4 regions of the Rhizobium sp. P2_G9 genome follow, and region 4 is predicted to be linked to each of the others. Evidence: predicted binding sites of a transcription regulator. Region 4 holds the regulator's gene; each other region holds the start of a gene.
What was found. Region 4 encodes LexA, which represses DNA repair genes until DNA is damaged. Its sites were predicted from a motif close to TGTTCNNNNTGTGTTCNG; they were not measured.
Positions count from the first base shown of each region.

Region 1: AC1DYF_RS27800 (DUF5680 domain-containing protein) is a predicted target of LexA. The motif match lies at 4,086-4,103, and genes of this name have one in related genera.
Region 2: recA (recombinase RecA) is a predicted target of LexA. The motif match lies at 5,342-5,359, and genes of this name have one in related genera.
Region 3: AC1DYF_RS27230 (PA0069 family radical SAM protein) is a predicted target of LexA. The motif match lies at 4,793-4,810, and genes of this name have one in related genera.

Region 1 covers NZ_JBFUFK010000038.1:64,310-71,986, forward strand. Annotated here, with positions in the region: gene AC1DYF_RS27775 (ABC transporter permease) at 1-333, shown strand, start outside; gene AC1DYF_RS27780 (ABC transporter permease) at 330-1,292, shown strand; gene AC1DYF_RS27785 (homocysteine S-methyltransferase family protein) at 1,305-2,216, opposite strand; gene AC1DYF_RS27790 (amino acid ABC transporter permease) at 2,228-3,076, opposite strand; gene AC1DYF_RS27795 (transporter substrate-binding domain-containing protein) at 3,066-3,893, opposite strand; gene AC1DYF_RS27800 (DUF5680 domain-containing protein) at 4,120-4,584, shown strand; gene AC1DYF_RS27805 (hypothetical protein) at 4,739-5,002, shown strand; gene AC1DYF_RS27810 (LacI family DNA-binding transcriptional regulator) at 5,043-6,035, opposite strand; gene AC1DYF_RS27815 (sugar ABC transporter substrate-binding protein) at 6,250-7,197, shown strand; gene AC1DYF_RS27820 (ABC transporter permease) at 7,273-7,677, shown strand, end outside.
Region 2 covers NZ_JBFUFK010000019.1:87,711-95,387, forward strand. Annotated here, with positions in the region: gene cckA (cell cycle histidine kinase CckA) at 1-2,254, shown strand, start outside; gene AC1DYF_RS17575 (DUF924 family protein) at 2,388-2,945, shown strand; gene AC1DYF_RS17580 (ribbon-helix-helix domain-containing protein) at 3,067-3,333, shown strand; gene AC1DYF_RS17585 (pseudouridine-5'-phosphate glycosidase) at 3,344-4,276, opposite strand; gene AC1DYF_RS17590 (carbohydrate kinase family protein) at 4,310-5,251, opposite strand; gene recA (recombinase RecA) at 5,485-6,573, shown strand; gene alaS (alanine--tRNA ligase) at 6,730-7,677, shown strand, end outside.
Region 3 covers NZ_JBFUFK010000037.1:99,685-107,361, reverse strand. Annotated here, with positions in the region: gene AC1DYF_RS27260 (F0F1 ATP synthase subunit A) at 1-150, shown strand, start outside; gene AC1DYF_RS27255 (F0F1 ATP synthase subunit C) at 222-446, shown strand; gene AC1DYF_RS27250 (F0F1 ATP synthase subunit B) at 523-1,125, shown strand; gene AC1DYF_RS27245 (F0F1 ATP synthase subunit B) at 1,140-1,631, shown strand; gene bluB (5,6-dimethylbenzimidazole synthase) at 1,691-2,419, opposite strand; cobalamin riboswitch at 2,467-2,652, opposite strand; gene AC1DYF_RS27235 (ribonuclease HII) at 2,701-3,348, opposite strand; gene AC1DYF_RS27230 (PA0069 family radical SAM protein) at 3,572-4,732, opposite strand; gene AC1DYF_RS27225 (glycosyltransferase family 2 protein) at 4,857-5,372, shown strand; gene AC1DYF_RS27220 (helix-turn-helix domain-containing transcriptional regulator) at 5,369-5,686, opposite strand; gene AC1DYF_RS27215 (hypothetical protein) at 6,020-7,219, opposite strand; gene glyS (glycine--tRNA ligase subunit beta) at 7,523-7,677, opposite strand, start outside.
Region 4 covers NZ_JBFUFK010000012.1:20,873-28,549, reverse strand. Annotated here, with positions in the region: gene glmU (bifunctional UDP-N-acetylglucosamine diphosphorylase/glucosamine-1-phosphate N-acetyltransferase GlmU) at 1-1,273, shown strand, start outside; gene lexA (transcriptional repressor LexA) at 1,325-2,044, opposite strand; gene AC1DYF_RS11840 (hypothetical protein) at 2,355-2,498, opposite strand; gene coaD (pantetheine-phosphate adenylyltransferase) at 2,779-3,273, shown strand; gene AC1DYF_RS11830 (peptidylprolyl isomerase) at 3,296-3,865, shown strand; gene AC1DYF_RS11825 (peptidylprolyl isomerase) at 3,941-4,453, shown strand; gene queA (tRNA preQ1(34) S-adenosylmethionine ribosyltransferase-isomerase QueA) at 4,554-5,633, shown strand; gene tgt (tRNA guanosine(34) transglycosylase Tgt) at 5,633-6,763, shown strand; gene gfa (S-(hydroxymethyl)glutathione synthase) at 6,864-7,436, opposite strand; gene AC1DYF_RS11805 (dihydrofolate reductase family protein) at 7,648-7,677, shown strand, end outside.

The sequences.
Region 1 (7,677 bases), on a different contig from region 4:
ACGCTCTACACCACGCTCGCCTATGTCCTGAGCGCGGCACTCGCCGGCCTCGCCGGCATTCTGCTCACCGCCCGGGTAGGCTCGGGCGAGGCGACGCTCGGCAATTCGCTGATGCTGCAGAGCATTGCCGCCGCCATCCTCGCCGGCGTGTCGCTGCGCGGCGGTTCCGGCAGCCTGCCGATGGTCGTGCTCGGCGCGATCTTTCTGTCGATGGTTTCCAACGGCCTCAACCTCATCCATGTCGACAGCCGCTACGAAGTCATCGTCACCGGCGTCATCGTCATCGCCGCCGTTGCCATGGAAAAGCTCAGAGAGAAGGGTTCGCGGAGATGAAAAGCCTATCCCTGCCCGCTGCGGCACCGGTAAAAGAGATCGGCCTGCCGGTCGCCATCCTGCTCATCTACCTCGCCTTCGTCGCGGCACAGCCGGCCATGGCCTCGCTCGCCAGCATCGAAAACCTGGTCAAGCAGACATCGCTGCTGTTCCTGATCGCCTCGGCCCAGCTGATCGTGCTGGTCGCGAGAGGCTTCGATCTCTCCGTCGGCGCCAATGTCTCCCTGGTCTCGGTCGTCTCTTCCATGGCCATGGTGCATTTTGCCGGCGACGGCAATGCCGCGGCGCTAGCCATGGGTTTCCTCGCCGCCGTCGCCATCGGCCTCCTGGTCGGCGGCCTCAATGGCTTCCTCGTCGCCTATCTCGACATCAATCCCTTCGTCACCACGCTGGGCACGATGAGCATTGTCGGCGGCATCGCGACGACGATTTCCGGCGGCTTTCCGATCTTCGACGTCCCGGCTTCGTTCCCATATGTCTTCAACCAGATGACATGGCTCGTCCTGCCCGCGCCGGTCATGGCCGCTCTGCTGGTCGCCGTCCTGCTGCATCTGACGCTGACCCGCACCGTGCATGGCCGGACGCTCTACCTGATCGGCGACAATGCCCGCGCCGCCGCCGTGGCCGGACGCAATGTGAAACTGCACACGCTCGCCGCCTACACCGCCTGCGGCGTGCTCGCCGCCTTCGCCGGCCTGATGATGACGGCGCAGACGGGATCGGGCGAACCCAATCTCGGCACCAATCTCGTCCTCGACAGCATCGCCGCCGCCGTCGTCGGCGGCGCCTCGCTCCGCGGCGGCACAGGAACGGTCTTCGCCCCGCTGCAGGGTGCTGCCCTGGTAACGATCGTCTCGGTGGGCATGAACCTCGCCCGCATCGACGGCTCGCTGCAATCGGTGGTGATCGGGCTGGTGGTCATAGCCGCAACGCTGTTCGGCGCCCGGCGGGGGCGGTAACTATCCCCACCCTCACCCGGCAAGCCGGCCGCGATAACGGCTGATCTCTTCGATATGTTCCGGGCCGATGCCGCAGCAGCCGCCGACGACGGTGGCGCCCTGGCTGATCCAGCGGTCGATCCATTTGAGATAATTGGCGGGGTCGAGATCGGCGCGGATGTCGGAAATGCCGGCATAGGGCTCATCCGAGGGCGGCTCAGGCGCGAAGGCATTGGCATAGACGCCGACCGGCACCGTTGCATCGGTGGTCACGCGGCGCGCGGCGATCACCGCTTCGCTCATCACTTCCGGCTGGCTGCAATTGAAGAACACGCCGGATGCACCGGCTTCGAGGGTTTTCCTGACGGCATCCTCCACCGGTTCGCCCGAGCGAAGCTCCGGCGGCCCGGTCCGGCCTTCCTCATCCTTGAGCGTGTAGGAAACGTAGACCGGTCGGCCGAAATCCCTGACCGCGGCCAGCGCCGTCAAGGCTTCGGCGGTCGAGCTCTGGGTCTCGATCAGCCAAAGGTCGACATAGGGTTTCAGTCCCCCGACCAGGCTTTCCAGGATTTGCGGCGCCCTTTCGGCCTGGAACCGCCCGGGCCGGTAGCTCTCGAACAAGGGCGGCAGCGAGCCGGCGACGAGCACCTTGCGGCCAGCGGCGGAGGCGACCTCGCGCGCCAGCCGGCCGGCGAGATCCGCCAGCGTCCGGCCCTGCCTCGCGAACCGCTCTTCGCCCAGCATATGCGGAACCAGGCCGTAGGAATTGGTGGTGACGATGTCGGCGCCGCTGTCGACATAGGCCTGGTGCGCCTGGGTGACGAAATGCGGCGCCTCGATCAGCGACAGTGCCGACCATTCGGGCAAGCGGAAGGGCGCTCCCAAGCGCTCGAGCAGGCGGCCCATGCCGCCGTCCAATATCGAAAAGGCAGTGTTGTTCGTCATCATCATTCCTCTCATCGTTCTGCGGCGACGCTGCGTCCAAAATGGCGCTCCAGCCGGCTTTGGATCACTTCCAGCCCGATCGACAGAACCCAGTAGATCACGGCCGCAGAGAGCAGCATTTCCATATAGTGATATGTCGACCGTCCAAAGGACTGCGCGAGAAAATTCAGCTCCCACAATCCCATGATCGACACCAGCGAAGAATCCTTGAGCATCGAGATGAACTGCGCGCCCGCCGGCGGAATGATGACGCGCATCGCCTGCGGCGCGACGATCTTCATGCCGATCAGCGTGCGCCCGAGGCCGAGCGCCATCGCCGCCTCGCGCTGGCCCTTCGGTACGGAGGCGATGCCGGCGCGAATGGTTTCGGCGAGATAGGCGCCATAATTGAGCGACAGCGCCAGAATGCCCGAGACGAAGCCGGACAGGACCAGCCCGAACTGCGGCAGGGCCAGATAGATGATCAGCACCTGCACCAGCAGAGGCGTGCCGCGGAAGAACGACGCGTAGAACGTCGCCACTCCGAACGCGACGGGATTGCTCGACAGCCTGCCGAGCGCGGTGAGCACCGCCACCACCAGCGACACCGCCATCGAAATCACGGTGATCAGGATGGTCAGCGCCACGCCCTGGATGAAGCCGTCCGGCGACAGCTTCAAACCCAGCATGAACGGCAGCTTCTGCCGGATGAGGTCAAAATCGAGGCCGAGGCGATAGAAGCCGAAAAACAGCAAGCCGACCAGCACAAGCCAGACCATCTGCACCTTGAACCAGAACGGGCGCCGGCTGAGCTTCAGGCGAAGCGGCAGCGCCTTCGTCAGCGAACCGCTTCGCAATGCCTGCTCGCCGTCAGAAGGCATATTTGGTGATATCCGTCTTGAACCACTTTTCGGAAATCTTGGCGAGCGTGCCGTCCTGCTGCAATTCAGTGATCACGCGCTTGACCTCGGCATCCCATTCGGGATCGCCCTTGTCGGTGACAACGGCATTCGGCTCGGCAAACAGCGGCGCGCCGAGCACCTTCAGCTTGCCCTGGGCATCGATCTGGCCCTGCGCCGTGCCGAGCGAGGCGACAATGGCATCCAGGCGCACGCCAGGACCGAGCGCGAGGTTCTGGAAATTGACGGTCTCGTCGCCCGGAACGACCTGGACATCGCCAAAGGGGAACGTGATCGCGGCCTGGCCGGGGATGGAAAACTTCTTGTTGAGATAGGCTTCATAGGACGAGCCGGTGCCGACGCCGACGCGCTTGCCGGTGATGTCGGCGATCGATTTGATCGACGTCTCGTCCTTGTTGACGACCAGCACGGCCGGAACGCTGTAATAATTGACCGGGAAGTTGACGACCTTGGCCCGCTCCTCCGTCGGCGTCGACGAGGTGATGGCGATATCCCAGCGATTGGCCCAGCGGCCGCCGATGATCGTTTCCCAGCCCGGCGTTTCGAGCCGAAGCTTGACGCCCAGCTTGGCGGCCAGGGCCTTGGCGACATCGATGTCGAAACCGTCCAACTCGTTCTTGTCGTTGAGATAGGCAAACGGTGGATAGTCGTTGACGACAGCATCGACCACCTCCCCGTTCTTCTTGACGCGATCCAGCACTTCGCCGGCGGATGCGCTTGAGCCGATGCACAAGACCAGCGCAAGCGTGGTCAGAAGAGCATTCAGGGATTTTGCCATCGATACGATCTCCATATTTCACTGCCCGGCCATTTGCCGGATATTGCCGGAAAATAGACGACCGTTCTTATCTCCATAAGAACATATTTTCTATCTTTTTTATCAATTTTATAAAGAGCACATTGCGCGGCGAGCAAGAGCAGCAATCCTGTGTTGCGCGCCAAAAACTTCCACTTGACTTAACTCCACATATGTTCTCTCTTCGTTCCATTTTTGAGAGACACCTATGATCGAAACCAGCGAACTCAATGCCATCATCGTCAGGGCCAAGGCTGCCACTTATGTCGGCGGCGGCACACCGGTGAGCGCGAGCCGGCGCCGTTCCCATGACCTCACATGGTCGGAAGGGGAATGGAGCTACCTCGACAGCTATTTCGGCGGCACCGATTTCGCCGGCCAGGAGGTGCTCTGGTTTCGCGGCGAGCCCATATGGGCGATGAATTATTACGGCACTATCCGGCTTCCGGAACTGATCGACGCCGAGCGCGCGGGCGCGACCATCAAGGCAGCCCTGTCTGCTATGTACAGGCAGGGACGCTTTCTCGGCGGTTTCGAATGGACCGGCGAACATGGAACATATGTCGATCGTAGCGAGGGCGATGCGGCGCATTTCCATGGCCACGAGGCCATCCTCGTCGACCGCCAGAAGGCCTACGCGCTCGACTATTTCGGCGGGCTGATCAAGCCGTAGACGAAGCAAATGATTGCCGTCGCGGAGGCGAAGGCGCAAGCATCTGGCAGAGGCCGAACCGACCGGAGATGAGGAGCTCCGGCCGGGATGGAGGTGCAGAGCGGTAGCAAGCCCGTGCCCGGCACATCGCTTTGCAGACCCATGGACGGTTGGCATGACGGATCTGGCGCATAGAAGGGGAGACACGTCCCATCCGCTGATCGAGGCGACGATCGGGCAATTTTTCGATGCCACCTGCGCCCGCTATCCTGACGTCGATGCGCTGATCTCCGTCCATCAGGATGTCCGCATGACCTATGCCGGGCTTCGTGAGAAGGTCGATGCGCTGGCAGTTTCGCTCCGCCGCCTAACCTACGCAAGGTTCGGTCGAGGGATCCGCACGCCTTCAAGACCATTGCCATTTTCCATCAAGGGGTAGGCGCTGGCAAGGACGTCGTGATCGTGATCCGTGATGTCAATCAGGTCGAACCTCTTATGACCAGTCGGCCCGGGAAGTCCACACTCTCCTTGGGTCGACGACCCAGGATCATTTCGACCGCCGCGGCGGCCATTTGCGTCATTGGTTGATCGTAAGACGTGAGGTCGAAAGCGGGCGACGCAGCGAATGCGGTATTGTCGAAGCCCACGACAGCGACATCCTCAGGCACCCTGATCCCGAGTTCCTGGCGAAGGACGCTCATCGCTCCGAAGGCCAAAGCATCGTTTTCGCACATCAACACGTCGATCGAAGGAATATTTCCCCCGGCTGCGAAAAAGCCGCGTACCGCTTCGGCGCCTGACCAATCGCTATAGGCATCCGCGACCATTCCGGAAATCGGATCGACGCCCTTTTCATGCCAGAAGTCGCGGAACTTGCGTCTGCGGCCAAGTGCCGTCGACAGTACGCGCGGACCGGCGAGGAAGGCGGGTTTTCTATAACCCTTGTCATAGAGATGCTCGCAAATCTCCGTCATGGCCCGATCTGTGTCACAATTGATCGCCGGTACCCCTTCGATCTGCGAGCCTCGCGCCAGAACAAACATTGGGGCAGCGCCGAGCAGCCTTTTGTCTCTTAGCATCTCATTGCGAAACGCCGTGCCGAAAAGGATGACTGCGTCTACCTGGCGCTGTTCGGCATTGATCAAGGCGTCGACATGGTCGTTGTGGTCATTGATGTTGATCAGCAGCGCCAGCAACCCGTTGGCCTGAAGCTCATGGGTGAGTTTCCCGAGATAGGAGAGTTTGCTCGGATTTTCGAAATCGTCCACGAGAACCGCAACCTGATGCGTGAGATTGGTGTTGAGGCTCCTGGCCAACAAGTTGGGCCGATAGTTCAACGTATCTGCGGCTGCGAGCACTTTCTGCCGACTGATATCGGTGATCGAGGCGCCGGGGGTGAATGCCCGAATGACGGTCCATTTCGACACGCCTGCCAGGTCGGCTACATTCTGAGCGGTCGCGCGTTTCGCCATGGTCTTCTCCGAAGCTATCCATGGAACGTCTATTCCGTTTGACCGGAAATTGAAATGAATGGTTGACAAATTTCCGTGCCTCGATATTTGTATCCGCGTTTGCTACCGGTAGCAAATTGGCCGGCAAGCAAGATCGGGAGCGTCAGCGACGTCGGGAGACGCGCTGTTTGAACATTGGGCGCGGGAGGATATGCGCCCTCAGCTGGAGGAATAAATGAAGACCGTATTCAAGAAACTCGCCGTCGGCGTAGCCGTTGTCGGCTGCCTTCTGTCCGGGATGAGACTGGCGGAAGCCAAGGACATCAAGATCATCGCGGTAACCCATGGCCAGGCCAACGATCCGTTCTGGTCGGTGGTCAAGAACGGCGTCGCCGCAGGCGCCAAGGACACCGGCGTCCAGGTCGACTATCGGGCACCCGAAACCTTCGACATGGTTGCCATGAGCCAGCTCATCGATGCTGCGGTCAACCAGAAGCCCGATGGACTGATCGTCTCGATCCCGGACGCCTCGGCGCTTGGACCGTCGATCAAGAAGGCCGTGGCCGCTGGCATTCCGGTGATCTCGATCAATTCGGGATCGGACGTGTCCAAGGAGCTCGGTGCTCTCCTGCATGTCGGCCAGGATGAATACAGCGCCGGCAAGGCAGCGGGCGAAAAGCTCAAGGAAATGGGCGGCAAGATCGGCCTGTGCGTCAACCAGGAGGTCGGCAATGTCGCACTCGACCTGCGTTGCAAAGGGTTTTCGGACGGCTTCGGTGGCAAGGTGACCGTATTGCCGGTCTCCAACGACCCCACGGATGTCCGTGCCAAGGTCAAGGCGGCGCTGAGCGCCAATGCCGATGTCGATACGATCATGGCGCTGGGTGCAAGCACCGCCGGCGAGCCCTCGCTTGACGCGGTCAAGGATGTCGGCAAGACGGGAAAGGTCAATGTCGCGACCTTCGACCTGTCCGCCGGCTTCCTGAAAGCCGTTGCGGCGGGTGACGCGGCCTTCGCCATCGACCAGCAGCAGTTCCTGCAGGGTTATCTGCCGGTCGTGTTCCTGGCGAATTACGCCAAGTATGGCCTGATCCCAGGCGGCAACGTGCCTTCCGGTCCGAACCTTATCACCAAGGACAAGGCGGCTCAGGTGGTGGATCTGTCCGCCAAGGGCATCCGTTGATTTCCTCCAGAGCGTGACCGGGCGGCCCGCTGCAGGCGGCAACCATCCATTCCGACTGCCAAAGGCGACGAGCGTATGCGCAATGTGGGTTTCCTGACCCAGTTGATGCGCCGCCCTGAGCTCGGCGCCGTCGCCGGTCTGATCCTCGTTGTCGTCTTCTTCGCCTTTACAGCTGACGCATCGATGTTCTCGCTTTCGGGCGTGATGACGATCCTGGCGCCGGCGTCGCAGCTGGGAATTCTGGCGATAGCCGCGGCGCTATTGATGATCGGCGGCGAATTCGACCTGTCGATCGGCTCGATGATCGCCTTTGCTGGCCTCATTTTTGGTGTCCTGCTGGTGAATTTCCAACTGCCGCTTTGGGTGGCGATCGTTCTCACGCTGCTGTTTGCCGGTGTGATGGGAGCGGTGAACGGGCAGATCGTCATCCGCACGCGGCTGCCGTCTTTCATCGTCACCCTGGCCTTCCTGTTCATCCTT
Region 2 (7,677 bases), on a different contig from region 4:
CGCTTATGGCCGGCTGACCGGTGCCGATTCGGCCGCTGGCGCGCTGTCGATCGAGCACCTGTTGTCGCGCAACCGCGAATCGACCGAAGCCGTCTACCGGCTGACCAATGGCCTGATGGAGGGCAAGGCCGGTCACGAGGAATTCCGCTTGCCCCGACCCCTCGGCCAGAGCGATGCAGTCAGTTCCGCTTGGTGGTATCGGCTGCGGGCTCGGCCGGTCAGGGTAGAGGACGAGCCCGGCGGCCCCTTCTTCCTTTGGCAGGTCGCCGACATTACGGCCGAGCGCGACGAGCAGGAACAGTTCTTCCGCGAATTGCAGAACGCCATCGATTATCTCGACCATGCGCCGGCCGGCTTCTTCTCCGCCGGCCGCAAGGGCGAGATTTTCTATATCAACGCGACGCTGGCCGACTGGCTCGGCGTCGACCTGACCAAATTCGAACCGGGCGCGCTGAAGATCGGCGACATCTGCGCCGGCGAGGGACTGACGCGGCTCGAAACCATTCATCCGGAGCCCGGCCAGGTCCGCACCGAAACGCTCGATGTCGATTTCCGCAAGGCGAGCGGCCAGAGCCTGCCTGTGCGGCTCGTCCACCGTGTGTCTGCGAGCCGGGATGGCGCGCCGGGTGAAAGCCGCACCATCGTCATGCAGCGCAGCCACGAGGAAGCCGGCCATGAGGACGACTCCTCGGCCAATATGCGCTTCAACCGCTTCTTCAACAACACGCCGATGGCGATCGCCTCGGTCGACGGTGACGGTCGTATATTGCGCACCAACACGCAGTTCCTGAAACTGTTTGCCGGGCTGACGCAACGTGAGGACGGTTCCAACTCGCTGTTTGCCATCGTGCCGGACTCCGATCGCGAGCGCCTGCAGACAGCGCTGGACGCTGCCAAGGGCGACAAGGTCGACATCGAGCCGGTCGAGGCGCGCCATCCGACCGACGAAGGCCGCCATTTCCGCTTCTACGTCAACGCCGTCATCGACCAGTCCGATGAGGCGCCGGAGGAGGCTGCCATCGTCTATGCCGTCGAGACGACGCAGCAGAAGGCGTTCGAGACGCAGATGGCGCAGACCCAGAAGATGAATGCCGTAGGCACGCTTGCCGGCGGCATTGCCCATGACTTCAACAATGTGCTGACCGCGATCCTGCTCTCCTCCGACCATCTGCTGTTGCAGGCCCGGCAATCGGATTCGAGTTTCGCCGATCTCATGGAGATCAAGCGCAACGCCAATCGTGCCGCAGTGCTTGTGCGGCAATTGCTGGCCTTCTCACGCAAGCAGACGCTGCGGCCGGCGATCATCAACCTGACCGACGCGATCGGCGACCTGCAGATGCTGGTCACCCGGCTGTTCTCCGGTACCAAGGTCAAGCTCGAGGTCGAATATGGCCGTGACCTCTGGCCGGTCAGGACCGACATTTCCCAGTTTGAACAAGTGATGGTCAACCTCGCCGTCAACGCCCGCGATGCCATGCCGGAGGGCGGCACGCTTACGATCCGCACCCGCAACGTGCCGGCCGCCGATGCGGGTGCAATGAATTTCCGCGGGCTGACAGCCGAAGACTTCGTCCTGATCGATATTGCTGACAACGGCACCGGCATCCCGCCCGAGATCATGGACAAGATCTTCGAGCCCTTCTTCACCACCAAGGAAGTCGGCAAGGGGACCGGTCTCGGCCTCTCCATGGTCTATGGCATCATCAAGCAATCGGGTGGCTATATCTTCCCGGAATCGGAAGTCGGCAAGGGCACGACCTTCCACATCTTCCTGCCGCGCCATGTGGCGCAGGAGAGCACGGCGGATAGTGACAATGCCTCCAAGACCGCTGCCGAGCAGCAGCGTGCCGCCTCGGCCGCGACCGACGATGTCGACCTGACCGGCAAGTCGGCGGTCGTGCTTCTCGTCGAGGACGAGGACGCCGTGCGCCGCGGCGGCAAGCGCATGCTCGAAACCCGCGGCTACACCGTCCACGAAGCCGGCTCCGGCGTCGAGGCACTCGACATCCTCGAAGAGCTCGACGGCCAGATCGACGTGGTCGTCTCCGACGTGGTCATGCCCGAAATGGACGGCCCGACGCTGCTCGGCGAAATCCGCAAGCGCTATCCGGATATGAAATTCATCTTCGTTTCGGGCTTTGCAGAAGATGCCTTTGCTCGGAATCTCCCCGAAGGGTCGAAATTCGGCTTCCTGCCAAAGCCTTTCTCGCTCAAGCAATTGGCGACCACAGTGCGGGAAGTGCTCGATAGCTGAGCAGGTTCCGGAAAAGTGTTCCGCGGTTTTCCGACAGGAACCTGCGACAAACAAAAGGCTTCAAGCGATGAATCGTTGGCTTTGCCAACGAAAGTCTGATTGATACGGTAAGCATTGCGAGGGGGGATCGCGCATGTCTGAGCCGCTGGATATCGTTTCAGCCCGACAGATTCTCGATTTCTGGTTTTCCGAGACGGTCGAACCGGATTGGTTCCGCGTCAATCCGGCGCTTGACCAGCAGATCAGGCAGCGCTTTGGGGATCTCTATGAGCTGGCGCGGGCAGGGGAATTGTCCGATTGGCTGCAAAGCGGCGAGACGGCGCTCGCGCTGGTGATTCTGTTCGACCAGTTCCCGCGCAACATGTTCCGCGGCACGCCGCGTGCTTTCGAGAGTGACGAAATGGCGCGCGCCGTCAGCCGGACCGCGATCGACAGGCATCTCGACCGGCAGCGAAGCGCCAAGGAGCGCAGCTTTTTCTACCTGCCGCTGATGCACAGCGAGGACCTTCTCGACCAGGTCGAATGCGTCCAGCTCCATCGTCGGATGAAAGACGACGAGAATCTGAAATATGCCATCGAGCACCACGACATCATCGCCCGCTTCGGCCGTTTTCCGCATCGGAACAAGGTGTTGGGGCGGAGAAACAGCGATGATGAAGAAGAGTTTTTGAAGACCCACGAGGGGTTTTGAGCGGCCGCAATCGCCTTTGCTGCATTTGCCGAAACTGCGTTCTCCAAGAAGCTGCAGATCCTATCCAATGTTGTAAGGATGGGGAGAAACAGGGAGTACAAACATGCGCTCGACTCCGCGAATGAGCATCACCTTGCCGTTAGAGATGGCGAATATGGTGAAGTCGCGTGTTGCCAGGGGCGACTTTGTTTCTGAAAGCAAGGTTTTACAGGAAGGCTTGTGTGCTCTGCAAAAGCGCGAGAATGCCGTCGAACACTGGCTTCGCACGGAAGTCGCCGCCGCTTACGACACCTACAAGGCCGATCCCACCCGCGCCAAGCCCCTCGATGAAGCATGGCGAGATGTTGAGACAATGATGGATGCCATTGACCGGGAGCTGACGCGGTAAAGCGCGTCTCTCAATCCCGATGCAGCAGCGCCACCGCGATTCTTGCTGCCACGCGTGCATTATTCTCCACCAGCGCAATATTGGTCGCGAGGCTCCGTCCGCCCGTTAGGTGGAAGATGCTGTTGAGCAGGTAAGGCGTCACGGCCTTGCCAGTGATCTCGTCTTCCTCGGCATTGTCCAGTGCCCGCTCGATATAGATGTCCATCTCGTCGCGCGCGATTTCGTCGGCTTCCGGCACCGGATTGCCGATCAGCATGCCGCCATTGATGCCGAATTCGTCGCGCTTGTGCTGGAAGCGCGCGATCGCGGACGGGCTATCGAGCCGAAGCGGGCTTTTCAGCCCCGAATTGCGCGACCAGAAAGCCGGGAACTCGTCCTGGCCCATGGTGACCACGGGCACGCCCTTGGTTTCCAGCACTTCCAGCGTCTTCGGAATATCGAGGATCGCCTTGGCGCCAGCACAGACGACGATCACCGCCGTGCGCGCGAGCTCTTCAAGATCGGCGGAAATGTCGAATGTTTCCTCGGCTTTGRGGTGTACGCCGCCGATGCCGCCGGTGGCGAACACATGGATGCCGGCGCGCGCCGCAGCAATCATCGTCGCCGCCACCGTCGTCGCACCCGTCCGGCCCTCGGAAATGGCAAAGGCGAGATCGGCGCGAGACAGTTTCATCGCATCCGGCGTCCGCGCCAGCTGCTCAAGCTGGGTGTCTTCCAGGCCGACATGCAGCACACCGTTGAGGACGGCAATCGTCGCCGGCACCGCGCCCTCGGCCCGGATGATGCTTTCGACGCTGCGTGCCATCTGGAGATTGCCGGGATAGGGCATGCCATGGGTGATGATCGTCGATTCCAGCGCCACGATCGCCTCGCCTGCAGCCTTCGCCTCAGCCACTTCGGTGGAATAGGAAACCGGGAAATTCGGCGTGGCGTGGCTGTTCATGGCGGCGTCCTGGGCTGGTCGTTGGATGACGGCTTACAACACTATTTCCGCCGTCGGCACAAGGGCGAGCGTGTCCATCAAGAGTTCGCGGCTTAACGTCTCGGCCACCGCCATTTCGCTGGCGAGCGCCAGTCGCGCCGACGCAGCCCCCATCGAAACAGCATCTCCAAGCGGCCGGCCCTCGAACACGGCGTGCAGGAAGCCTGCGGCAAAACCATCGCCGGCCCCGGTCACGTCGCCGATCGCCTCCAGCGTCGGCGGCAGCAGCGTCGCGGCCTGTTCGCCCTGCCAGGCGATCACTTCGCGCTGGCCGCGGGTGATCACGCCCGCCTTGAGCCCCGCCTTGCGCAGGATGGCCGGCCAGCGGCGGAAATCGCCGACCTCTTCCCCCGTCAGCGCCCGCGCCTCCGCCTCGTTGATGAACAGATAGTCAAACAGACCGAGCAGGCCAGCATAGCGCACCACTTTCGGCGGCGAAATACCGATGCCGGCCAGCGGCTTGCCGTGCTCCCTGGCCGCTCGTCCAACCGTGGCGAGGGTCTCTGCCGGCAGATTGGCATCGGTCAGCAGAAAATCGGCGGCATCGATCTGGTCTCGCACCTGCCGCACCTGCAGCCGGCGCGGCACGAAGAGCCGGTAAAGCTCCATGTCCGCCAGCGCGATCACCAGATTGCCGTCGCGCTCCAAGATGGCGGTATAGGTCGGCGTCCGCCGATCGAGGAAGGTGAACGGTCGATCGATGACGCCCGCAGCCTCTGCCGCGATACTGACGGCTTCACCCTCCGCATCGCCGCCGCGCGGCGAAATCAACGTCACCCTATGTCCGAGCCGGGCGAGATTGCGGGCGGCATTGAAGCCGCCACCGCCGGCCTCCTCCTTCCATGCTCCGGGATTGGAGGCGCCGGGGGCGGTATCGCCGGAGATCCGGCCGCGCCGGTCGATATGGGCGCCGCCCAGGACGAGGATGGAGGTCATGCGGAAGGCCTTGTTACAATCGACTCACCTTAACGGCTTTCCGGCATGAGAAGCAAGCCGCGAGCGCTCGAAGCCTTTGGAAACAAACACGAAAACAAAAATAGAACGAAAGTCGAAAAAATATTCCGGATCAATTGGTTGCGCGCCACTTGCAGAATGAGAACAAATAGGGTACGAATAACTCCAGCAGAACAGATTGCTTCAATGGCGCGGATAACTTAAAGGTGGATCGAATGGCCCAGAACACGTTGCGACTCGTTGAGGAAAAAGCGGTGGACAAGAGCAAAGCCCTGGATGCGGCACTTTCCCAGATCGAACGCGCGTTCGGCAAGGGTTCGATCATGCGGCTCGGTTCGAACGAGAATGTCGTCGAGATCGAGACCGTTCCCACCGGCTCGCTTGGTCTCGATATCGCGCTTGGCGTCGGTGGCCTGCCAAAGGGCCGCATCATCGAGATTTTCGGGCCGGAAAGCTCGGGCAAGACCACGCTGGCGCTGCAGACCGTTGCCGAAGCCCAGAAAAAGGGCGGCATCTGTGCCTTTGTCGACGCTGAACATGCGCTTGATCCGGTCTATGCGCGCAAGCTCGGCGTCGATCTTGAAAACCTGCTGATCTCGCAGCCGGATACCGGCGAGCAGGCGCTTGAAATCACCGATACGCTGGTCCGCTCCGGCGCTATCGACGTGCTGGTCATCGACTCGGTAGCGGCGCTGACGCCACGGGCTGAAATCGAAGGCGAGATGGGCGACAGCCTTCCGGGCTTGCAGGCCCGCCTGATGAGCCAGGCATTGCGCAAGCTCACGGCCTCGATCTCGAAGTCGAACTGCATGGTGATCTTCATCAACCAGATCCGCATGAAGATCGGTGTCATGTTCGGGTCGCCGGAAACCACCACCGGCGGCAACGCGCTGAAATTCTATGCCTCCGTTCGTCTCGACATTCGCCGCATCGGTTCGGTCAAGGAGCGCGATGAAGTGGTCGGCAACCAGACCCGCGTGAAGGTCGTCAAGAACAAGATGGCGCCGCCCTTCAAGCAGGTCGAATTCGACATCATGTATGGTGAAGGCGTTTCCAAGACCGGCGAACTGGTCGACCTCGGCGTCAAAGCCGGCATCGTTGAAAAATCCGGCGCCTGGTTCTCCTACAACAGCCAGCGCCTCGGCCAGGGCCGCGAGAACGCAAAACTTTTCCTGCGCGACAATCCGGATCTCGCCCGCGAAATCGAATTGTCGCTACGCCAGAATGCCGGCCTGATCGCCGACCGCTTCCTGCAGAATGGTGGTCCCGAGGCGGGTGACGACGACGAGGCGCTGGAAGCCTGATCCGTAGATATCGTCGGATTTTCCGATCCGGCCCGGCGCCTTGCGGATTGCAGGCGCCGGGCTTTGTTTTTCTGGACATCGGCAGGGGCGGGCGATACAAGCGCTTGGCTAAAATCCGGGCAAACCGGTCATTTTCTGAGGGATGAAGGGCATACGATGAGTGGCGTCAACGAGATCCGGTCTGCGTTTCTGGACTATTTCCGCAAGAACGGACATGAGATCGTCGCCTCGTCGCCGCTCGTGCCGCGCAACGACCCGACGCTGATGTTCACCAATGCCGGCATGGTGCAATTCAAGAATGTCTTCACCGGCCTGGAGTCTCGTCCCTATTCCACGGCGTCGACGGCGCAGAAATGCGTTCGCGCCGGCGGCAAGCACAACGACCTCGACAATGTCGGCTATACCGCGCGTCACCACACCTTCTTCGAAATGCTTGGCAATTTCTCCTTCGGCGACTATTTCAAGGAACGCGCCATTGAGCTCGCCTGGAACCTGATCACTAAGGAATATGGCATCGACCGCAACCGGTTGATGGTCACCGTCTACCATACCGATGATCAGGCCTTCGATCTCTGGCGCAAGATTGCCGGCCTGCCGGAAAGCCGCATCATCCGTATCCCGACCAGCGACAATTTCTGGGCCATGGGCGATACCGGCCCCTGCGGCCCGTGTTCTGAAATTTTCTATGACCATGGCGACCATATCTGGGGCGGTCCTCCCGGTTCGGCCGACGAGGACGGCGACCGCTTCATCGAGATCTGGAACCTGGTGTTCATGCAATATGAGCAGGTCACCAAGGAAGAGCGGATCAACCTGCCGCGGCCGTCGATCGACACCGGCATGGGCCTGGAGCGCATCTCGGCGCTGCTCCAGGGCAAGCATGACAATTACGACACCGACCTGTTCCGCGCCCTGATCGCCGCCTCGATGGAGGCCACCGGCACCGATGCCGAGGGTGAGCGCCGTGCCAGCCACCGTGTCATCGCCGACCATCTGCGTTCGTCGGCTTTCCTTATCGCCGACGGTGTGCTGCCTTCCAATGAAGGCCGCGGCTATGTGCTGCGTCGTATCATGCGCCGCGCCATGCGCCATGCCGAACTCCTG
Region 3 (7,677 bases), on a different contig from region 4:
GGTCCGGTCGGCTATGTCGGCGCGATCCTGCCGCTTGCCATGACCGTGGCGCTGACGGCGCTGGAATTCCTGGTCGCCTTCCTGCAGGCCTACGTGTTTGCCGTTCTGACCTGCATGTATCTGAACGACGCCCTGCATCCGGGACACTAATCAAAAGAAACCGGCTGGCGAAGACGCCCGCCACGCAATAGTCGCAACAACTGACACTAAAGGAGTTCAAAATGGACGTGGAAGCAGCAAAGCTAATCGGTGCAGGTATCGCTTGCCTGGGCATGGGTGGTGCAGCTATCGGTCTCGGCAGCATTTTCGGCAACTACCTGGCTGGCGCTCTTCGCAATCCGTCTGCCGCTGATGGCCAGTTCGGCCGCCTGATCTTCGGCTTCGCCGTTACGGAAGCTCTGGGCATCTTCTCGCTCCTCGTCGCGCTGCTCGCCCTCTTCAAGTAATTGGCGCTTAAAGCACCGGGTCACGGGAGCAATCTCGTGACCTGTTTTGATGCCATATCCTTGCCTGGAGGTAGGAATGTTTGTGACGACAGCCTATGCTCTGTCGGCCACGGCCGCCGAAACGGACGCGACCAAGCCCGCCGCCACCGCGACGAACACCGAAAAAGGTGTGCCGCCGAAGGTGGAGCATGAGGCGTTTCCGCCATTCGATCCCAGCCATTTTCCGTCGCAGCTGCTCTGGCTCGCGATCACATTTGGTATTTTCTATTATCTCGTCTCGAAGATGATCTCGCCACGCATCGGCGGCATCATTGCTGCCCGTGAGGGCCGCATCGCCGGTGACCTCGCCGAGGCCAAGCGGATGAAGGACGAGGCCGACGCTGCCGTCGCCAAGTACGAGGCCGAACTTGCCGAGGCTCGCTCCAAGGCGCAGGCGATCGCTCGCGAAGCCGGCGACGAAGCCAAGGGCAAAGCCGACGCAGAGCGCACCAAGCTCGAAAGCGAGCTTTCCAAGAAGATTTCCGAGGCTGAAGCCAGCATCGCCGAGATCAAGAACCGGGCGTTGGGCGAGGTAAACACGGTTGCCGAAGACACGGCTGCCGAGATCGTCGAAGCGCTTGCCGGCATATCCGTAAACAAGGCCGATGCCGCTTCCGCGGTCGCGGCTGCCAAGGGCTGATCGGGAGGTTCGTCATGGATGCAACTTTATGGGCCCAGACCTGGGCACAAGTCGCCCTGGTGATTTTTCTCGGCGTCGTGATCTACCTCAAGGTTCCAGGCATGATCGCCAAGAGCCTCGATGCACGTGCCGCTAAGATCGCCGATGAGCTCGATTCCGCCAAGAGACTGCGTGAAGAAGCCCAGTCGCTTCTGGCGGAATACCAGAAGAAGCGCAAGGAAGCCGAAGCGGAAGCTGCCGAGATCGTCGCTGTCGCCAAGCGTGAGGCCGAAGCGCTGGCCGAAGAGGCCAAGCAGAAGACGGCCGACTATGTCGCCCGCCGCACTGCGCTCTCCGAGCAGAAGATCAAGCAGGCCGAGCACGAAGCGATCACCGCTGTCCGCTCCGCTGCCGTCGACCTGGCCGTCGCCGCCGCTGAAAAGCTGATGGCGAGCAAGCTGGACGAAAATACGTCAAATGGCCTGTTCGACAAGGCCGTCGGCGAAGTCAAGGCGCGCCTCAACTAAGCGCAAGCGGACAACTGCCAGCACATTTTAAAACCCGCCTCGTCACCGAGGCGGGTTTTTCATTTCTTGCGGCATTCGATCTCGCGATAGAATGACAGGACATGCGAGGCCTCTGGCCAGCGCTCCCGGTAGATCAGCTTGTCGAGCGGGATTTTCTCCCGCCAGCCCTTCACCGCCAGTTCCGGTGAGGTATAGAGCTGTTCGACATAGCCGACGCAGAGATAGGCGATGATCTCGACGCTTTCGGGAATGCCGAGATGCGTCTTCAGCCGGTCATGGTCGAAAATGCTGACCCAGCCGACGCCGACGCCTTCCGCACGCGCGGCAAGCCAGAAATTCTGTACGGCGCAGACGGTGCTATAGAGGTCCATGTTGGGGTTATGCGTTCGCCCGAGGACAAAGTCGCCACCGCGCTTACGGTCGCAGGTGATGCAGAGATTGACCGGCGCCTTCAATATGCCTTCGAGCTTCAGCGACATATACCGGCGCTTCTGCTCGCCCTCCAGGCGATCGGAGGCTTCGAGATTGGCATCATGGAAGATGCGATGGACAGCCCGCCGATTCTCTTCGTCGCGGATGACCATGAAGTTCCACGGCTGCATATAGCCCACCGACGGTGCGGCATGGGCCGCTGTCAGCAGGCGATGAAGAACATCGTCCGGCACCGGATCGGGCAGGAATTCATTGCGCACGTCGCGGCGCGAATGAATGGCGCGGTAGACCGCTGCGGTCTCGGATTCGGAAAACGGACCGGCCGCCGCAAGGTGGCGAGAAATGGAGGCGTGCATCGTCAATCCCCGACGGAATGCCTTCTCAGCTGGCGCCGTCCGCGCGCCCGCGTCTATCATGTCCGGCCGGTCTTCTGGCTTGGGATCATCTGGCGCTGCAGCCTTCCCGGTTTCCCAGTGGCATCAGGCAAAAGCCCGGCAGCCCATCCCCCTTACAGCGTTGGGCACGCGCCGGCATCACACCGGCTTCCCGATTCTCCCATATTCTGGGCACCGGACACACTTGTTTAAGCAGAAGCGGTGAGGGGAGGCAAGCGGTACGCCGACCTCGAATGCCGCAATCAATCCTTCCGCAGCGGGCGGAATGTCATCCTGTGGATGGCGCAGGGGCCAAGCTCGACAATGGCATTGCGATGGAACTCTGTCGCGTAGCCGGCATGGAATTCAAAGCCATAACCCGGATAGCGGCGGCCTGCCGCGACCATCATCCGGTCGCGTGTCACCTTGGCAACGATGGACGCCGCGGCAATCGACAGGGACCGTGCATCGCCGGAAACGATCGCCTTGCCGGGGCAGGGCAGGCCGGGCGCTACGTCGCGGCCGTCGATGAGGGCAAAATGCGGACGGCTATGCAGCGAATGCGCCGCACGGCGCATGGCTTCGAGGCTTGCCCGCAGGATATTTATCCTATCGATTTCTGGCGCTGAGACGGACGAGATTGCCACGTCGAGCGCACTGGCAAGAATGAGCTCGTAGAGCGCTTCGCGCCGCTCCGCCGTCAATTGCTTGGAGTCGTTAAGGCCATCAGGGATATTGTCGGGGTCAAGCACCACGGCACTTGCGACCACCGGACCGGCCAAGGGGCCGCGGCCGACTTCATCGATGCCGGCCACCAGCCGGTAGCCGTCGCGCATCAATCCCTGCTCGAACCGGAACGTTGGAGCCGGCTCGATTTCCTCCAGGGGCAGGGAATCGGCGAGAAGTCTCATGCGGGTTCAAATGACACTTCCACCGATTCCCCGCAAGTCCCGGAACGAGGGCGGCGTTCCTAGGACTGGGTGCGCAGGCCGGCGGGACAGGGATTGCCGGCGGCGCGGAATTCAGTGCCTCGGCCTGATGCGGGCAGGGTGCGAGTGAGACACTGAAGTTTTCGCCGATCCGGTACGGCAGGCGGGCCGCCCCGGATCGACCAAGACATGCACAAACAAAGACCTAAAGCAGGCTGAGCTGTACGCCCGCACCGCTCGGCGGCACGAAAAGCTCCGTGTTCAGCGGCATGCTGCGCGTCCTGCGAATGCCGAGCTTCTTGGCTGCCAGCTCGAATCGGCGGCTGATCTGCCAGGCATAGGGGCCTTCGCCCTTCATCCGCTTGCCGAATTCCGCATCGTAATCCTTGCCGCCGCGCATCGAGCGGATCAGGCTCATCACGTGCCGGTAGCGGTCCGGATAATTCCTGAGCAGCCAGTCGCGGAATAGTGGGCTGACTTCGAGCGGCAGGCGCAGCAGCACATAGCTTGCCTCCTTGGCGCCGGCAGCAGCGCCTGAATCGAGGATGCGCTCCAACTCGTGATCGTTCAGCGCAGGGATCATCGGCGCTGCCATCACTGCCGTCGTCACGCCAGCCTCGGTCAGCGCCCGGATTGCCTCCAGCCGCCTCGACGGGGTCGAAGCGCGCGGTTCCATCAGCCGTGCCAGCCGCCGGTCGAGCGTCGTCACCGAAATCCCGACTCGTGCCAGGCCGCGCTCCGCCATTTTGGCGATGATGTCGATATCGCGCATGACTAGCGCCGACTTGGTGACGATCGATACCGGATGATTCGCCGCATTCAGCACTTCGAGGATCTGGCGCATGATCCGCCATTCCTTCTCGATCGGCTGGTAAGGGTCGGTATTGGTGCCGATGGCAATGGCTTTCGGCTTGTAGCCGGGCTTTGAGAGTTCGCGTTCGAGAAGTTTTGCCGCATCCGGCTTGGCAAACAGCTTGCTTTCGAAGTCGAGCCCCGGCGACAGGCCCATATAGGCATGCGTCGGCCGCGCAAAGCAGTAGACACAGCCATGTTCGCAGCCACGATAGGGGTTGATCGAACGGTCGAACGGAATGTCCGGGCTTTCGTTGCGGGTGATGATCGCGCGCGGCTTTTCCACCTGCACTTCGGTCTTGAACGGCTCCAGCGTTTCGATTGTCTGCCAGCCGTCATCGAGCACTTCGCGCTCCTGCGGCTCGAAGCGGCCGGACGGGTTGATGCCGGCGCCACGACCGCGACGGCGGTCAATATCAATGCGCAGACCGCTTTCCTTCAGCAAACCATCGGCAAGCTCTGCCGTGTTGGCAGGCGCGAATGCGGCCTGCCTCGAAAGAGACAGATTGATCATTGGGCAACTCCTGCGAGGCGACTCTCTGCCCCGTCATGATTATTTTCCTATCTTCAAAACGAGAACAATGCAAGAACAAATTTGCCGACTGGCATTTTCAGGGCTGTTGTAATAACGATTGACCATGCTGACTGTTTTGCTGGAATGCCGGGATAACGAGCCGGAATTGGCGCATACGCTGGCGGTGCTGGTGTCGGGCGCGGTGGATGGATTGGTGAGCGACGTGATCGTGCTCGACCATGGTTCACGCGACGGTTCCGCGCGCGTTGCCGACGCCGCGGGCTGCAAATTCTTCGACACCTGGACGCTCGACGAGACGATCCGCAATGCGCGCGGCGATTGGCTGATGCTCTTGGAGCCTGGCGCGCGGCCGCAAAGCGGCTGGATCGAGGAAATCCTCGAATATGCTTCACTCGCGAAGGCGCCGGCACGCTTTTCGCCGTCACGCCGATTCCGCCGGCCGTTCTTCAAACGGTGGCGGCGCAAGGGCGAACTGGAACTCGGCCTGGTACTGCCCAAGCGTCAGGCCAGCGCACTCGTGCAGCCCGGCATGGACCTCAAAGGGCTTGCCAAGGCCTCTGCCGCTAAGACGTTGCGGTCGGAACTGATCCCAGCCTGGGTGCTGCGCGAGCGCCGTTAGGCGGCGGCATCCACGGAGAGTTGGATGCCCTGATAGCGCTGTAGCGTGGCAAGCACCTTGAACAACTGATCTGCACGCGGATTGCCGGCCTTGCCGAACATCCGCATCAGGCCTCTCTCGGAAATGCCTGTTCGTTCCGACAGTTCGCGGAAGCCGATCGTCGCTTCGATATAATCGTGCAGCACGCTTTTTGCCGTCGGCAGGTCGTCGCCGAGCAGCACTTCCACGGCCTCCGAAAGCAGCGCGAAGCGGAAGGCATGGTCCGATTGCAGGCGGGCTCTGATATTCTTTTTGAAGTCTTTTGGGAGAGCCATCTTCGGCATCCTGATCACTATTTGAGTACACTCGGATATATAGGGGCGAGTTCGTCGCAATCACGGCGACGCGATCAAATAAATTCTCATTTTCGTGAAATATGATGAATGCCGGGCCAGGCGTGGCCAATGAGCCACACCGCCGAGGCGGAAATGGCATTTCGTTATCAAATGGTTAACGGGCTTCGGCATTTCTCGGAAGGCGGCCAATTCCTCGGCATATCCTGATCCGGATCGCGACATGCCCGCCGATGAAGGTTCCCCTCCGGCAAGGCATGTCATCTCATTGTGCGTCTGCCTTTTGGTCTGTCACCGAATGACGGAAGATCTGGCTCAGAACGAGAAGTCGCTGACATTGAGGTCGCCGACCAGGGTATGCTGGAGGGTCAGCGTATCGGTACCCATGTGGATCACCAGATCGCCATTGGACGCGCTCACGTGGTTGTTGACCAGGTCGTTGAAGTCACTGATGGCATTTTGACCTGTCAGGTCGATATGGTCTGTTCCAGCCTTGAAGTCTGTAATTGTGTCTTGACCGTCATGCGTCGCGAAAACGAAGACGTCCTTGCCCGATCCGCCTACCAGGAGATCGTTGCCTTGGCCGCCATCAAGGGTGTCGCTGCCGGCCATGCCCATCAACGTGTTGTCGCCGTGATTGCCGGTGAGCGCATTGGCGCTCTTTGTGCCTGTTCCGTCAATACTGGCATTGCCGAGCAGGATCAGATTTTCGACATTGGCCGTCAGCGTGTAAGTCACCGTCGATTTGACCGTGTCGGTGCCGCCACCGGCATCTTCCTGAAGATGCACCTTGGCATCATCGGTAATCAGCGTGTCGTTGCCCTTCTGACCGTAGATATCATGATCGACCTTGCCGCCACGATTGTCGAAGGTGTCGTCCCCTTCGCCCATATAGATCAAGCCCTTCATCTGGCCGTGGTTGGTCACCGTGTCATCGCCGTAGCTGCCGGAGAATGCCCATGCTCCTTTCAACAAGCCATCATTGGTCAGGGTCGACGTCGTATGATACGAACCATCGAACTGAACGGCGGCACTTTGCGATGTGATGCGGCCACCCGCTTCATTGACAACGCTGACATCACCAAGGCCGCCGGCCGAGATGCCATTCTGGCCGCCCGAGATGTGCCCGAAATTGGTCACCGTCTGCTGGACGCTTTGCAGCCACACGCCGTAGTTTGAGCCATCGATGGTGCCATGGTTGGTGAGTTGTTGATTGCCAAAGCCCAGCTCAACGCCGACGCCGGCCTCGACAACCCCGGTCGAGGTGATCTTGACGTCGCAGCCGCTCGGGTCAGAGTTCACGGCGGTATCGGTATTGCCGTCTCCGCCGGTTACGTGTCCTTTTATGATGAGATGGCTATTTGAAACGCCATCCTGGTAAAACAGCGCATCCGGACTATCCGTTGTGATCGATGCCCCTTGTTCCAGAATGTAAGTGGTATTCGAGGCGGTCATTTTGTAGGCAGACGTGAGCTTGCGGTCGATTGAGATGATGAGTGGAATGACCTTCACCATGGAGCCGGTTTCCTTGTAGCGACATTTTCTGCTGGATAGAACGTTTCAGCGAGATACTTCGAGTGAAGCCGTTGTTCATTTTGTTTCAGCGGGAAATTTCGCAAAAGCAACTACAGGCGTCCGGCTGTCCTATGCTTTTGAAGCACCAAGATCGGTAGCAATTCTCTACGACAGGCCAAGCGCCCACCCACAGAGTGATGGGAGCAAAGCGACGCATTTTCCGACGCGCGGACGATGACATGCGGGCCCCGGCTCAACATGCAGGGAAAGCCGGGGATTATCTCATTCAAGTGGGCGGAAGACCTATCCAGCGATCTTGGAGAAATCCGCAACCGTGCCGGTGGCACTGCGAATCGCGGCAAGCAGTGCGAGCCGATTGGCGCGGATCTCCGGGTTCTCGTCGTTGACCAGCACGGTGTCGAAGAACGTGTCGACCGGGCTGCGCAGCTTTGACAACG
Region 4 (7,677 bases):
CGGCAACCTGCCGATGATCTCGCACGTGATGCTGGCGCTCGGCCGCAGCGGTGCTGACTGCATCGCGCTGGTCGTTGGCCGCGATGCGGAGCCGGTCGTGGCCGCAGCGTCCGGGTCCGGTATCGAGGTCCGCGCCTTTGAACAGACCGAGCGGCTCGGCACAGGCCACGCTGTGCTGGCGGCGCGCGGCGAAATCGAAAAGGACTACGATCAGATCCTGGTCGCCTATGGCGACGGGCCTCTGATCGAACCCGCACCGCTGATCGAAGCGCTGGAGAAAGTGCGCGCCGGCTATGATGTCGCGGTCGTCGGCTTCGAAACCGACAAACCCACGGGCTATGGACGCCTGCTTACCAAGGACGGCGAGCTCGTCGCCATCCGCGAGGAAAAGGACGCGACAGAGGCCGAGCGGAAGGTCACCTTCTGCAATAGCGGCATCATGGCGATCGATGGCCGCAAGGCTTTGTCGCTGCTGACGAAAATCACCAACAACAATGTCAAGGGCGAGTATTACGTCACCGACATCATCGAAATCCTCCACCGCGAAGGCGGCAGGGCGGTGACGGTCGAAGCGCCGAGCGACATGGTTGCCGGCTGCAACAACCGGGCGGAACTCGCCGAACTCGAAGCGATCTGGCAGAAGAAGCGCCGCCATCAGTTGATGCTCTCCGGCGTCACGATGATCGCGCCGGAAACCGTCTTCCTGTCGCACGATACGCGGATCGGCCGCGACACCGTGATCGAACCGAATGTCTGGTTCGGCCCCGGCGTCACCATCGACAGTGACGTCGTCATCCACGCCTTCTCGCATATCGAGGGCGCCCATATTGCACCGGGCGCCAGCGTTGGTCCGTATGCACGGCTGCGGCCTGGCGCAGACCTGGGCGAAAAAGCCAAGGTCGGCAATTTCTGCGAAGTGAAGAATGCCGCGATCGGCGAGGGCGCCAAGGTCAATCATCTGAGCTATATCGGCGATGCGATCATCGGCGCGCGGGCGAATATCGGCGCCGGCACGATCACCTGCAATTATGATGGCTTCAACAAGTTCGAAACCCGGATCGGCGCCGACGCTTTCATCGGCTCGAACAGTGCGCTTGTCGCACCGGTGACGATCGGGGCAGGGGCGCTGACCGCCTCCGGCAGCGTGATCACCGAGGATGTTCCGGATGGCGCCGCCGGCTTCGGCCGCGCCCGTCAGGTCAACAAGGAGGGCTATGCGATCGTGATCATGGCACGCAACAAGGCGCTCAAGGAATCAAAGAAGAAGAAATGATATTAGCCGACGCAGGCGAGGCTGCTCGCCGCGCGTCAACCGATCGGCTTGTCAGTGATAGCGGCGAATGAGCCCGACCAGCTTGCCCTGGACCTTGACGCGATCCGGCCCGAAGATGCGGGTCTCGTAAGCCGGATTCGCGGCCTCAAGCGCAATGGAAGCCCCCTTGCGGCGGAAGCGCTTGAGCGTCGCCTCTTCGTCGTCGACGAGCGCCACGACGATGTCGCCCGGGCTGGCCGTGCTGCCGTTGCGGATGATGACTGTGTCGCCGTCGAGGATGCCGGCCTCGATCATCGAATCGCCCTTGACCTCGAGCGCATAATGTTCGCCGCCGCCGAGCATGCCGGCAGGGACTGAAATATCGTGGGTAATGTTCTGGATCGCCGAGATTGGCACGCCGGCAGCAATGCGGCCCATGACCGGGATTGACACCGCGTCACCGCTGTTCTCATTTGCAGCCGGCTTCGGCGCAGGCGCTGGCTGGACCTTGCCGAGCGAGCCTTCGATAACGCTCGGATTGAAACCCTTCTGCGGCGGCTTGATGCTCGGCGAATAGGCCTCGGGCAGCTTGATGACTTCGAGCGCCCGGGCACGGTTGGGAAGCCGGCGAATGAAACCGCGTTCCTCCAATGCCGTGATCAACCGGTGGATGCCGGACTTAGAGGCCAAATCGAGCGCATCCTTCATCTCATCGAACGAAGGGGGCACGCCGGACTCCTTCATCCGCTCATGGATGAACAGTAGAAGTTCCTGTTGTTTTCTCGTCAGCATGGACGTCCCCTTGGGAATCGTGAAACAAATCTCGAACAAACACTATATGTTCCATGTATGTTCCGCAAGGGTTTTAAATATGGTTAACGCGGAGGCCGATAAGCGGCTTTTGCTTATATGCCGGGAACCGCCCACCCACGTTCAATCCGCCGGTCTAAGCCGGCTCGCCCGAGGCATCGGATCTTTGCTTAGGTGGCTATGGCAGGGTCGCACAACGAAAAACCGGACGGCAGGGGAGCCGTCCGGTTTTTACACATGAGCGCGGGCTTGCGGGGAGGGGGTGGGGAGGGGACGCCCGCGCGTCTGGAACTTAGAACTGGAGGGCGGCACTGTGGGAAAGTGCATCCCGTGTGGCGTTGTTTTCACGCACTGCGTTAATGATCGAGGAAACTGCGGTCGCCACGAACATGACGGAAATCAGGCCTGCCATCAGGGTCAGCGTCATGTACATCATCGTCGTCGTCCTTTTCGTCTCTCGTCCGGGTGCGCTGTCGATGGAACCTTTATCCCACATCGCGCACCCGGTTGCTGTTTCCTTGGGAACATGCGCTTCTTGTTATCATTGCGCTGTCCTCCGAACTTGACGCCATATAACCATTGATGATCCGAACCGGCCGTGAATGGGGCGTTCATCCGCCGTTCAGGTTTCTGGCTCACCCGGAAACCATGGATTTTCGGTTGCGCCGATACCACATCCATGACAAAAGGCGGGACCATTTTCGGCAGCGCGCGCAATGACAACAGCCTTCTATCCCGGTTCATTCGATCCCCTGACCAACGGGCATCTGGACGTGCTGATCCAGGCACTCAACATCGCCTCCAAGGTCATCGTCGGCATCGGCGTCCATCCCGGCAAGGCACCGCTGTTCTCCTTCGAGGATCGCGCCTCGCTGATCCGCCTGTCGCTCGAAGACGTGTTGCCGGACCGGATCGGCGACATCCAGGTGATCTCCTTCGACAATCTCGTCGTCGATGCGGCGCGCGCGCATGGAACCAAAGTGCTGATCCGCGGTTTGCGCGACGGAACCGATCTCGACTACGAAATGCAGATGGCCGGCATGAACCGGCAGATGGCGCCGGATATCCAGACGGTGTTCCTGCCGGCCGGCACGGCGTCCAGGCCCATAACCGCCACATTGGTGCGCCAGATCGCCGCGATGGGCGGCGATGTCAGTGCTTTCGTGCCGAAGCCGGTGCTCGCCGCGCTCGAGGAAAAACGCCAACGCTGAGCCCAAAAACAACGGAGCTTCCATGATCTTCCTGAAATCCATCGCCGCGGCCGCATTGCTGCTGTTCGCCGGCCTTGCCGCCCAGGCATATGCCAATCCCAACCAGATCACCATCCAGCTCAAGAACGGTCCGGTCGTGATCCAGCTGATGCCGGATATCGCGCCGCAGCACGTCAAGCGCATCGAGGAACTGGCTGCCAAGCACCAATATGACAATGTCGCCTTCCACCGCGTCATCGACGGCTTCATGGCCCAGACCGGCGACGTCAAGTTCGGCAATCTGAAGAAGGGTTTCGATCCGAACGCGGTTGGCACCGGTGGCTCCGACCTGCCAGACCTGCCGGCCGAGTTTTCGCAAGTGCCGTTCGAGCGCGGCACGATCGGCATGGCCCGTTCGCAGGATCCCAATTCGGCCAATTCGCAGTTCTTCATCATGTTCGCGCCGGGCGATTTCCTCAACGGCCAGTACACGGTGGTCGGCAAGGTCGTTTCCGGCATGGAATTCGTCGACAAGATCAAGCGCGGCGACCCGAACAATAACGGTTCAGTCAGCGATCCCGACCGGATGATCAAGGTCACGGTCGGTAAATAACACCAGGCATTTACGGAGGGTTGCTGAGCAGCCCACGTTCAGAATGCGTCGAGACAACAAGCAAGGAGAAAACCCATGGCCGAGATCAAGGATCCGGAAAACACGCTCATCATGGAAACCACCAAGGGCAAGGTCGTCATCGAGTTGATGCCGAACGCCGCGCCCGGCCATGTGGCGCGCATCAAGGAACTGACCCGCGAAGGCGCCTATGACGGTGTCGTCTTCCACCGCGTCATCAATGAATTCATGGCCCAGACGGGCGATGTCGAATATGGCAAGAAGGGCGGCAAGTCCTTCGATCCGCGCCGCGCCGGCATGGGCGGTTCGGAAAAGCCGGATCTGAAGGCGGAATTCTCGGCGATCAGCCATGTGCGCGGCACCTGCTCGATGGCCCGCTCGCAGAACCCGAATTCTGCCAATTCGCAGTTCTTCATCTGCTTCACCGATGCGCCGTGGCTCAACAAGCAATATTCGGTCTGGGGCCAGGTGATCGAAGGCATGGACAATGTCGACAAGATCAAAAAGGGCGAACCAGTGGTCGACCCTGACGAGATCGTGTCGATGAAGGTCGCCGCGGACGTCAAGTAATCCGTTTTCGATGGACATCGGCCGCTCCGGGGCTTATGCGCCGGGGCGGTTTTCTTTTGTGGCTATACTCCCTGAGCAGGGGAGCGCCTTCGAGTTTCTCATGCGTGTTGACCTTTTCGATTTCGAGCTTCCCGAGGAGCGGATTGCCTTACGGCCGGCGAACCCGCGCGATTCTGCGCGCCTGCTGGCGGTCGATCCGAACACCGAAACGCAGTTCTCGGACCTCGTCGTCCGCGACCTGCCGGATCTGCTGAATCCCGGTGACGTTCTGGTCTTCAACGATACCAAGGTCATCCCTGCGCAGCTTGAAGGCACGCGCATTCGTGATGAAGGGACGGCGTCCGTCTCCGTCACCCTGCACATGCGCGTCGGCCCGAACGCATGGAAGGCCTTTGCCCGCCCAGGCAAGCGTATCAAACAAGGTGACCGGCTGCAGTTCGGCCATTCCGGCAATGCCTGCCTGCTCGGCGCACTCGACGCCTCCGTGACGGAAAAGGGCGAGGCGGGCGAGGTGACGCTTTCCTTCGATCTGTCCGGCCCTGCGCTGGACGAGGCGATCGCCACGGTCGGCCATATTCCGCTGCCTCCTTACATCGCTTCGAAGCGCCCCGAGGACGACCGGGATCGCGCTGACTATCAGACGATTTACGCTAGGGAAGAGGGCGCCGTCGCAGCCCCCACCGCCGGCCTTCACTTCACGCCGCAACTGTTTGAAAGGCTGGATGAAAAGGGCATTGAGCGCTGCTTCGTCACGCTGCATGTCGGGGCAGGGACCTTCCTGCCGGTCAAGGCCGACGATACGACCGAGCATCACATGCATCACGAGATCGGCCACATCGATGGCGCCACCGCTGCAGCGCTCAATGCCGCCAAGGCGCGTGGCAATAAGGTGATCTGCGTCGGTACGACGTCGCTGCGGCTGCTGGAAAGCGCGGCGGACGATAACGGGCGTCTCGCCGCATGGTCCGGCAGCACCGACATCTTCATCACGCCAGGTCACCGCTTCAAAATCGTCGACCGGTTGATGACCAATTTCCACCTGCCGCGCTCGACGCTGTTCATGCTGGTCTCGGCTTTTTCCGGCCTCGAGACGATGTGCAGCGCCTACGATCACGCCATCCAATCCGGCTACCGCTTCTACTCCTATGGCGATGCCAGCCTGCTGACACGGAAAGACTGATGTCCGAAAAATTCGAATTCAAGCTGATCAAGACCGACGGCAAGGCACGGCGAGGGGAGGTGCGCATGCCACGCGGCACCATCCGCACGCCTGCCTTCATGCCCGTCGGCACGGTCGGCACGGTCAAGGCCATGTATCTCGATCAGGTGCGCGACACCGGCGCCGACATCATCCTGGGCAACACCTATCACCTGATGCTGCGGCCCGGCCCGGAGCGCGTCGCGCGCCTCGGCGGCCTGCATGAGCTGATCCGCTGGCCGTATCCGATCCTCACCGATTCCGGCGGCTTCCAGGTCATGTCGCTGTCGGGCCTGCGCAAACTCGACGAAAAGGGCGTGACCTTCAAAAGCCATGTCGACGGCTCGCTGCATTTCATGTCGCCGGAGCGTTCGATCGAAATCCAGGGCATGCTCGATTCCGATATCCAGATGCAGCTCGACGAATGCATAGCGCTGCCCGCGGAATCCAAAGAGATCGAGCGCGCCATGGAAATGTCGGTGCGCTGGGCCGAGCGCTGCAAGGTGGCCTTCGGCGACCAGCCAGGCAAGGCCATGTTCGGCATCGTCCAGGGTGGCGACCAGGCCGGCCTGCGGGTGAAAAGCGCGCAGGCGCTCGCAGCACTGGACCTCAAGGGCTATGCGATCGGTGGTCTCGCTGTCGGTGAGCCGCAGGATGTGATGCTGGAGATGATCGACACGCTCAACCCGCATCTGCCGACCGAAAAGCCGCGTTACCTGATGGGCGTCGGCACGCCCGACGATATCCTGAAATCGGTGGCGCGCGGCATCGACATGTTCGATTGCGTGATGCCGACGCGTTCCGGCCGCCACGGCCTGGCCTTCACCCGCCGCGGCAAGATCAACATCCGCAATGCCCGCCACGCCGAAGATATGCGGCCGCTCGACGAGGAATCATCCTGCCCGGCAGCGCGCGACTATTCCCGCGCCTATCTGCACCATCTCGTGCGCTCCAACGAGGCGCTGGGCGGCATGCTGCTGACGTGGAACAATCTGAGCTATTATCAGGATTTGATGAACGGCATCCGCACAGCTATCGAGCAGGGCCGGTTCGCGGAATTCGCGGCGGAGACCCAGGAAAACTGGGCGAGGGGCGATCTGGCTCCGGTGTAAGGGCCGGGTCTGCATCGGCATCCTTATAAAGCCAAGGACGAGAGCAATTACCTCGCCCTCGCCCCAGTTGTTTCCCTGCAATCGGGAAGAATGATCCCGCTTATTCCTGGAATGTCCCGGCGTTCTTGGCGGCAACTGTCGCCAGATAGTCCATCAGCGGTGGGTTGAGGCAATCATAGGGCTCGAGGCCAAGTTCCTTGAACCGGGCGCGGATGCCATCCATTTTCGATGGGCTGACGCCGGCTTCGATCACCGACGAGACGAATGCCGCAAAGCCCGGTGCGGACCAGCCGCTCTCTGCAAACCGCTCCGGATGAATGAAGCTCAGGCCCTTGAAGGCATGTTCGCGCTCGACCGGGCCATACATGTGCACGCCGCATTCCGTGCAGGCATGACGCTGGATCAGCGCCGAGGGATCGACGACCTTGAGCTTGTCGCCATTCTCGATCACTTCGACATTTTCCGTGCCGGTCACGGCGACGACGGAGAAGGTGGCGCCCGCCGGCTTCCAGCACTTGGTGCAGCCGCAGGCATGGTTATGAGCGACGTCACCCTTGATCTTCAGCCGCACGGTGCGCGTCGTGCAGAGGCAGGAAAGCGTGCCGCCGGCGAAAGAGCCGCTGCCGGCCTTGACGCCGCCGTCGATAGAGGGATGCAATGCTACGGATGCCATGGAAAATCCTCCCAGATTTGCTTTTGAATATACCGTCCCGACAGGCACTCTTTCATGAGAGCCGATGTTTGGCAACATCATCCTCAGCACCAAAAAGGATGGCATGACGTCGCGCATAGACAAAATTCTCGGCAAGCGTTGTCGGGCAGGGTGCTTCGCCACCGTCCTTGAGCCGTGAACGGTCGAGACGGGCCGGAAAAGGAGAAACAAGATGCGTAGAATTGTTGCAGCGACATTCGTC